Regions from separate parts of the Cognaticolwellia beringensis genome, predicted to be linked through region 2. Evidence: riboswitches for the same ligand, from Rfam matches in the RefSeq annotation. Region 2 holds a riboswitch; the other holds the start of a gene.

Region 1 (4,426 bases), 840 kb from region 2:
CATGGCTGAACGCACGGTCATCGGGGCAGTATCGTCACTTTCAATTTCTGTTGCTCCGACCACAAAATGGCCTTTTCCTTTTGGCGCGATATAAATTTGATAGCGTGGATGCATAAGTCTAATCGGTCGTGAAATATTCACTTCAGTGGTAAATAGTTGAAATATTTCGCCACGAACGGCACGTAAATCGTTCAGTTGAACGCTTTGTTTACTGTTTGTGTTTGGCGATTTTTTTGCACCAACTCCCCGACAGTCAATGGTAAGGTCAAACGGCTGGCATTGGCTACTTTTACGCTTGTTACAAGTTTGAAAGCGAATATTACAGCCGGTACTAAAACTGTCTGACTCTATGGCAATAACTTCAGATTCGCTGTGCCATTTAACACCTTCATCCACTAACTGTTGATGTAAAGCGAGTAGTAACTTTCGATTACCAATTTGCCCCTCTTCGGGCAAGTATAACGCTTGCGAAAACTTACGAGCTAGCTCTGGCTCAAGTGCTGATAGTTCTTGTCGATTAAGCTGTTGTTGTGTATGGCTTGGGTAATTATTCGCTAAAAATCGTGTTAATCTGTGATAGTCAGCGACATCTTGTTCATGGCTAACCACTATCGAGCCTGATTGTTGAAAGAAGTTATAGCCAGAAAGCGTGCTAAGTAATTTTGGCCATAAAGTTAAGCCAGCAAAGCCCATTGCAACAATGTTGGCTGGGCAGTGCATAGCTTCCCCAAGCGGTGTTAATAAACCCGCGGCAGCATAAGCCGCACTTTTTTGGCCACTTTTCTGGTCTTTATCGAATAGCGTTACCTGGTAGCCTTGTCGATTTAACGACAAAGCTACCAAACGGCCCATTAGGCCGGCGCCAATAATAGCGATGGTTGGCATAAAGGTTAATTGCTTAACGATTTTTCAACAGGGTGATAAAGCTCGCTGCCGCTGGCTTTAAACTCGGCAGACTTCTCTGCCATTCCTTGTACTGAAATACTGATGGTTTCATCCAATAGTTTGATTTCAATGTGCTGTTCGTTGTTGGCCGCAGTGTCTAAGCCAGCAGCATAATCTCGAACTTCTTGTGAAATTTTCATCGAACAAAATTTAGGACCACACATAGAGCAAAAATGCGCGACTTTGCCAGATTCTTGCGGCAATGTTTCATCGTGATATGCACGTGCTTTTTCAGGATCTAAGCCTATATTGAATTGATCGTACCAACGAAACTCAAAACGGGCTTTTGACATGGCATTATCACGGATCTGTGCGCCCGGATGACCTTTGGCTAAATCACCGGCATGAGCCGCGATTTTATAAGTCATTAAGCCTTCTTTAACATCTTCTTTGTTAGGTAAGCCTAAGTGTTCTTTTGGGGTAACGTAACAAAGCATAGCGCAACCATACCAACCAATATTAGCGGCACCAATACCTGAAGTAATGTGATCATAACCTGGCGCAATATCTGTGGTCAGTGGTCCTAAGGTATAAAAAGGGGCTTCGCCACAATGCTTAAGTTGTTCAGTCATATTTTTTTCAATCATATGCAATGGCACGTGACCTGGACCTTCGATGATGGTTTGAACGTCATGTTTCCAGGCTATTTTTGTTAGCTCACCCAAAGTACGTAATTCTGAAAATTGTGCTTCATCATTGGCATCGGCAATTGAACCGGGACGTAAACCATCGCCTAGCGAAAATGAAACATCGTAGGCTTTTAAAATTTCACAAATATCTTCAAAATGGGTGTAAAGAAAGTTTTCTTTGTGGTGTGCTAAGCACCATTTAGCCATGATTGAGCCACCGCGAGAAACAATGCCGGTTACGCGTTTAGCGGTCATTGGGACATAACGCAGCAATACCCCTGCATGAATAGTAAAGTAGTCAACACCTTGCTCTGCTTGTTCAATTAAGGTATCTCGAAATATTTCCCATGTAAGGTCTTCAGCAATACCGTTTACTTTTTCTAAAGCTTGATAAATAGGTACGGTGCCAATGGGAACCGGGGAGTTACGAATAATCCACTCGCGGGTTTCGTGGATGTAACGACCGGTAGAAAGATCCATTACCGTATCTGCCCCCCATTTAGTTGACCAAACTAACTTTTCTACTTCTTCTTCAATGGAAGAAGTTACTGCTGAGTTACCAATATTGGCGTTTACTTTGATTAAAAAATTTCTGCCGATGATCATCGGTTCAACTTCAGGGTGGTTAATATTGACCGGGATAATAGCGCGGCCTCTAGCAACTTCATCGCGAACAAACTCAGGCGTAATTTTTTCTGGAATGCTGGCTCCAAATGATTGACCTTGATGTTGTTGTAGCAATATCTCGTCTTTAACTTCTTGGCGTTTCATATTCTCACGTATGGCAATATATTCCATTTCAGGCGTAATAATGCCTTGGCGTGCGTAATGCATTTGCGTAACATTTTTACCTTTTTTAGCTTTACGCACTTTTGGTAAATGTTCAAAACGAATATGATCAAGACCTTCATCGGCTAAACGCTGTTGACTGTAGGTCGAGGTAATTCCTGGTAAAAATACAACATCGTTACGTGATTCAATCCAGCTATCACGTAGGCGAGGAATACCTTTATGAACGTCAATATTGACGGCATCATCGGTATAAAATCCTGAGGTATCGTAAACACATAATGGCTGGTTTTTCTCATAGCTAGGGTTGTCTTTGTTGCCATTAATCAAAGTATCAGACAACGTTATTTCACGCATACCAACACGGATATCGTGAATTTCACCCGCAACGTAAACTTTTTTAGAATTTGGAAAAGATTGATCAGCAACGTTTTTTAAAAATTGTGTTGCTTGGTTTCGACGCTCGCGTCTTGAAATTGAACTCATGTTCTCTCACCTGTTTTTATTAAATAAAAGTTAGGCGGAGCTTTATGGGGGTAGTAACGAGGAGTAGCTTTTGAAACAAAATTTAACTTTATATTCAAAGCTACTACTTGTTCCCTTCGCAGATGTTAATCTAATCAGGTTCTACGGATCCCGCTTTCGCGATCTCAGCCCTTTGGCACTCCGACAAGTCAATGCGTTTAAGTTTTTTAGTGTGCTTAAACGTGGCTAGATTCTAGCTTTAATTTTCGATGGTAATCAACCAGTATTTTATTTATATTTTTAGTTGTTGTTAATTAAGGTTTTTTAATCATTCATGATTGTGAAAGATTTGGTGTAACAATGAAGGTTAGTATCTGAAGTAGGAGCTTTTTCATTCTTTAAATTTATAGTTTTCACTCGTACTTTGCTATCTCTCAAAAGTATTTTATCTTGAATATGTGTAATTTCGGACATCTTTTCATGTGAAATATCATGGGATGTTTGTTTCTGTTTACACTTAAGTTATTAAATAACCAAAGCTTGGAGAATGATGAATTTTACCGATTAATTGTTAATAATATTGTAAATTAACCGGTAAATTGACGTAATATAGTCAAACTGAACAATGTACATCATATGGAATTAATTTATGGCCGAATCTAGCACCGCAAGTACCACAGAACAAGTAATAAAAACCTTAGATCCTGCAAGTTTGCTTAAAAATGAAATCGACCAAGTCGGCCGTATTTACAATATTATTGTAGAATTTTTCACTAATTATAGTTTTCAACTCGTTGGCGCGTTAATCATTCTCATTATTGGTTTCATTTTTGCGGGTAAAATTGCCAAGATAGTTCTACGTTTATGTGAGCGTCATAAGCTTGATGTTACCCTAAGTCGTTTTTTGGCTAATGCCAGTAAAATGTTAATTGTCGTGATGATCGCGATTATCGCTTTAGGCAAATTAGGTATTAGTGTTACACCTTTTATTGCTGCCATTGGTGCGATTTCATTAGGTGCCGGTTTAGCATTACAAGGACTCTTATCTAACTATGCTGCCGGTTTTAATATTATCATTATTCGACCTTTCGTCGTAGGCGATACCATTACCGTACAAGGCGTTACGGGCCTGGTTAAAGAAGTATTATTGGCATACACAATTTTAACTGATGAAGACCACGTTGAAATTACCATTCCTAATAAACATATCGTTGGTGAAGTGCTACACAACTCCAAGCATGATTCGCTATTAGAGTTAAGTGTCGGCATTGATTATAGCGAAAATCCGTTAGAGGTAGTGGCAATGCTTGAAGATGTCATTGGTAAGTTGGATATTGTCAGCGTAGCCCGTAGCCCGTTGATTGGCATCGATGCTTTTGCTGATAGTGCTATCAATATCGGCATACGTTTGTGGACGCCAACAGAAAATTTATATAGCGCTAAATACAAAGCTTATAAAGAGATTTATCTCGCGTTAGATAAAGCCAATATTAAAATTCCGTTCCCACAACGTGATATACACCTTATTAAAGATCTGGTGTAATTTTTATGCTGTTTGATATCGCTTAACGATGGCGTTAAATAAAGCCAGACTAGAT
Region 2 (4,426 bases):
TTTGGTTTTATTCTAGTGCTGGGGATTGTCGTTGATGATGCCATAGTGACCGGAGAAAATATTTATCGTCATACGCAAACAGCATCTAGTGGTTTAGAAGCGGCGATAAAGGGCACTCAAGAAGTGGCAACACCGGTGACCTTTGGTATTTTAACTACCGTGGCAGCATTTTTACCCTTAGCGTTTATTGAAGGACAACGAGGTGCTTTATTTGCGCAAATTCCTATTATTGTTATTCCGGTACTGCTATTTAGTTTAATAGAGTCTAAATTTGTTCTGCCTTCGCATTTAAAGTCACTACGATTGCGTAGTGAAAGTACAAAACAATCAAAATTCAGTGTGTGGCAACAAGGCTTTGCTGATGGCTTTGAAAACGCAATTCTCAAGTATTACAAGCCATTATTGTCAATAGCAATTCGTAACCGTTTAACTACCGTGGCTTTGTTTTTTGGCGTGTTTATTTTGATTCTAGCATTTATTACTAGTGGCTGGACTCGCTTCGTATTTTTCCCACGTATTGCGAGTGAAACTGCTCGTGGTAGCGTTACTATGCCAGTAGGTACTAGCTTTGATGTCGTTGACTCTTATGTAGAGAAAATGTCGAATGCAGCCAAAATATTACAAGATAAATACCGTGATGACGACGGTAATAGCTTGATTTTAAATACCTTGGCTATCACCAAAGACGCCAGCGGTCGAGTACGCTTTGAAATTCAGCCGGCAGATAAAAATGACAGCGGTATAGGTACAGCACAATTAGTCAATGAGTGGCGGGAATTAATTGGTCCATTACCGGGGGCAGAAAGTGTTACCTTTAGGGCCGAAATAGGCAGGGGCAGCGATCCTATTGATGTACAACTTTCAGCAACTGACTTAAAAACCTTAAATCAAGTCGCAGATGAAGTTAAAACCCGCATTCGAACGTATCCTAGCGCTTTTGAAATAGCTGACAGTTTATCTAACGGTAAAGAAGAACTGCAAATAGAATTAACGGCGCAAGGATACGCCATGGGTATGAGTAACGCTTGGGTCACCAGACAAGTTAGAGATGCTTACTTTGGTTCAGAAATCCAGCGTATTCAGCGAGGGCGTGATGATGTTCGTGTTATGTTACGCTTTCCATTATCAGAGCGGCAATCTATATCAAGCCTGAACGATATGCTGATAAATACCCCTACGGGTGGCAAAGTACCGTTATCGCATGTAGCGTTATTACAACCTGGGAAAAGTGCGTCGGCGATTAAACGTATTGACCGATATCGTACGGTGAATGTTACTGCGGATATTGATAAAAACACCACTAACATGACCACGCTAAATGCCGACCTTAATCAGTTTTTAACCGAGCTAATGGGCAAGTATCCTGGTGTATCTTACAGCTTGGAAGGGGAGGCTCGCGAGCAAGCAGACTCGTTTAGTAGCCTTGCTTGGGGCTTAGTCTTTGTATTTTTTATTATTTATTGTTTATTAGCGATACCGTTTAAATCATATGTGCAACCCATCATTGTAATGTCGGTGATCCCGTTTGGCGCCATAGGTGCCATTATAGGCCATTGGATCATGGGGATGGATCTAACCATCATGAGTTTATTAGGCTTAATGGCGCTGATCGGCGTTGTGGTGAATGACAGTTTAGTGCTAGTTGATTTTATTAACACTAAAGTACGCGCTGGGGAGAAGGCTTACAATGCAGTATTAATCGCGGCACAATCGCGATTTAGGCCGGTCATGCTAACGTCTTTAACCACCTTCATTGGCTTAATGCCATTACTGTTTGAGAAGGCAACACAAGCGCAGTTTTTGATCCCGATGGCTGTGTCTCTTGGTTTTGGTATTATATTTGCGACTTTTATAACGCTAATTTTAGTTCCGGTAAATTACTTACTTGTAGAGGATATGAAAAAATTGACTTCACATAGTAAGAAAAAGCTGATTACCCAGTTAAATTAATTTAACGGAGTAATCTGAGCTATCAAAAAAATATCGAGCGTTAAGTGAATGATAATTCTTTGTTATTCGCTTAACTTATCGTTAAACTGAGCGACATATATTTTAATTTTATAAAGGCTAAATTATGGCTGATAAACACGCTGCTGAAGAAACCATATTTTCTAAAATTATTCGTCAAGAAATTCCAACACCTTTACTTTTTCAAGACGAATTAGTGACGGCTTTTCGTGATATTTCACCACAAGCGAACAGTCATATTTTAATTATACCTAATAAGTTGATCCCAACGGCCAATGATATTGAACAGGACGATGAACTGACTATTGGTCGCATGTTTACCGTGGCGAAAAAACTCGCGAAAGCCGAAGGTATAGCCGAAAATGGATACCGCTTGATCATGAATTGTAATCAACACGGCGGCCAAGAGGTTTACCATATACATCTACACTTAGTCGGTGGTGAACCGTTAGGTAGAATGCTAGACCTTAAATAATGAGCGATACGATTGACGATAACTAAATATAATAGTGATCGAGTTTGGAAAATAGATAATTTGGTAAATACCGTTATCTTTAGCTTAAGTGATAGTAATAACAGCATAATTTTTAGTGCATGAAGGTTTTTCCCCTGTACTTTTAAAAAAATATTGTTAGTATGCATAACGAGCCAAGGGGTGCCTGAAAATCGTATACGATTTTAAAGGCTGAGATGCGAAGCGAACCCTTAGAACCTGAACCGGATAGTACCGGCGTAGGAATGGTTAAGCTAATCGCATTACCGCTCTGTAGCATTATATTTTCAGTATTTTTACTTGTGCTTTAATGCTATAGATTGTTACCGAACAGCTATCTAACTTCCCCCATGCCGGATCCCATAACATATTCTTAATCGAATTTATGAGATCATAATGAAATTTAAAACATCACCTGTAGCTTTGGCTATTTTTACTAGCATTGTTACACCAACAATTTTTGCCGCTGACACGTCATCGAATACCTTATCTAAAAACCTAGAGCAAGCTACAGAAGTTATCACTGTTAATGGCGACTTTCGCACGAGTTCGCTTCAAAAAACGGCAAGTTCTTTATCTGTTATCGCTAGTGATGAAATTAGCGCTCGTAACGCACAGAACTTAGAAGAGATCATTGCTCGAGCACCCAATATAAATTTTTCTAGTGGTACTCAACGCGCTAGATATTATCAAATTCGCGGTATTGGTGAGCGTAGCCAATTTAAAGAGCCAATTAATCCATCTGTTGGTTTAGTGATTGATGGAATAGATTTTTCTAGCATAGGTAGCATAGCGTCAACGTTTGATGTTGAACAAGTCGAAGTTTATCGTGGTCCACAAGGCACACGCTTTGGTGCTAATGCCATGGCTGGAATGATAAATATTACTTCCAGTGCACCTACCGACAGTTTTGAGGGTAAAGTCAAATTATCTGCAGGAAATTACGACAGCTATAGCGCTGGCTTGGTATTGTCTGGTCCCGCAACTGAAAAGGTAAATTATCGCATAGCTATTGAACAGTTCAGTAGTGATGGTTTTATTGAAAATGATTTTCTAAATCGTGACGACACTAATAATCGTGATGAATTAACCCTGCGTGGCAAGTTAGCGATTAAAGCAAGTAATGACTTAACTATTGACTTAACCGCGTTTGTTGCTGATTTTGATAATGGCTACGATGCGTTCTCACTTGCTAATACTCGCCAAACTTTATCAGACCAACCGGGATTTGATCGCCAAGACACCAAAGCGTTAGCGGCTAAATTTACGTATAGCGGTTTTAATGACTTTACAGTTGAAAGTATTATTAGCTATGCTGATTCAGCACTGGACTACGGCTATGATGAAGATTGGGCCTATGAGGGGATTCGTCCAGGATGGGAATATAGTTCAGAAGATCACTATTTTCGTGATAAAACATCAACGACTTTTGAATTAAGGGCAGTATCAGAGCCAGGTGGTGAAATTTTTAATAACACAACGGCTTGGATAACAGGATTATACTTTAAGCAAGAAAAAGAGGACTTATTACGTCAATACACTTATTTGTCTAGCGATTTTAGCTCATCTTTTGATACCGAGAATATTGCTGCATTTGTTCAGTTTGACACTCAACTTAATCATAAACTAAGCCTGACAACGGGCTTAAGGGTAGAGCGCAGAAATTCAGATTACATCGATGCAGAGCAACTTAGTTTTGATCCTAGCGATACTATGGTTGGCGGTAAAGTGGTGTTGTCATTCCAAATGGACGACAATAATTTATTTTATGGCTCAGTAAATCGCGGTTATAAAGCCGGCGGTGCTAATACTGATGGTAGTTTACCCGCTAATCTTCGTGAGTTTACGCCTGAATACTTATGGAATTATGAATTAGGCTATAAAGTCAGTCTATTGGACAATCAAGCTTATGTTCGAAGCGCGATATTTTATATGGATAGAGACGATATGCAGGTACGTACGTCT

The links. A riboswitch is a leader RNA that binds a small molecule or an ion and turns the genes downstream of it on or off. The one in region 2 is predicted to bind thiamine pyrophosphate.
Region 1: another riboswitch for thiamine pyrophosphate. It lies ahead of thiC (phosphomethylpyrimidine synthase ThiC); the one in region 2 lies ahead of B5D82_RS16925 (TonB-dependent receptor).

Annotation. Positions count from the first base shown of each region.
Region 1 covers NZ_CP020465.1:203,388-207,813, forward strand. Annotated here, with positions in the region: gene B5D82_RS00825 (FAD-dependent oxidoreductase) at 1-885, opposite strand, end outside; gene thiC (phosphomethylpyrimidine synthase ThiC) at 891-2,849, opposite strand; TPP riboswitch at 2,944-3,042, opposite strand; gene B5D82_RS00835 (mechanosensitive ion channel family protein) at 3,478-4,371, shown strand; gene B5D82_RS00840 (pseudouridine synthase) at 4,400-4,426, shown strand, end outside.
Region 2 covers NZ_CP020465.1:4,022,743-4,027,168, forward strand. Annotated here, with positions in the region: gene B5D82_RS16915 (efflux RND transporter permease subunit) at 1-1,950, shown strand, start outside; gene B5D82_RS16920 (HIT domain-containing protein) at 2,075-2,443, shown strand; TPP riboswitch at 2,610-2,724, shown strand; gene B5D82_RS16925 (TonB-dependent receptor) at 2,858-4,426, shown strand, end outside.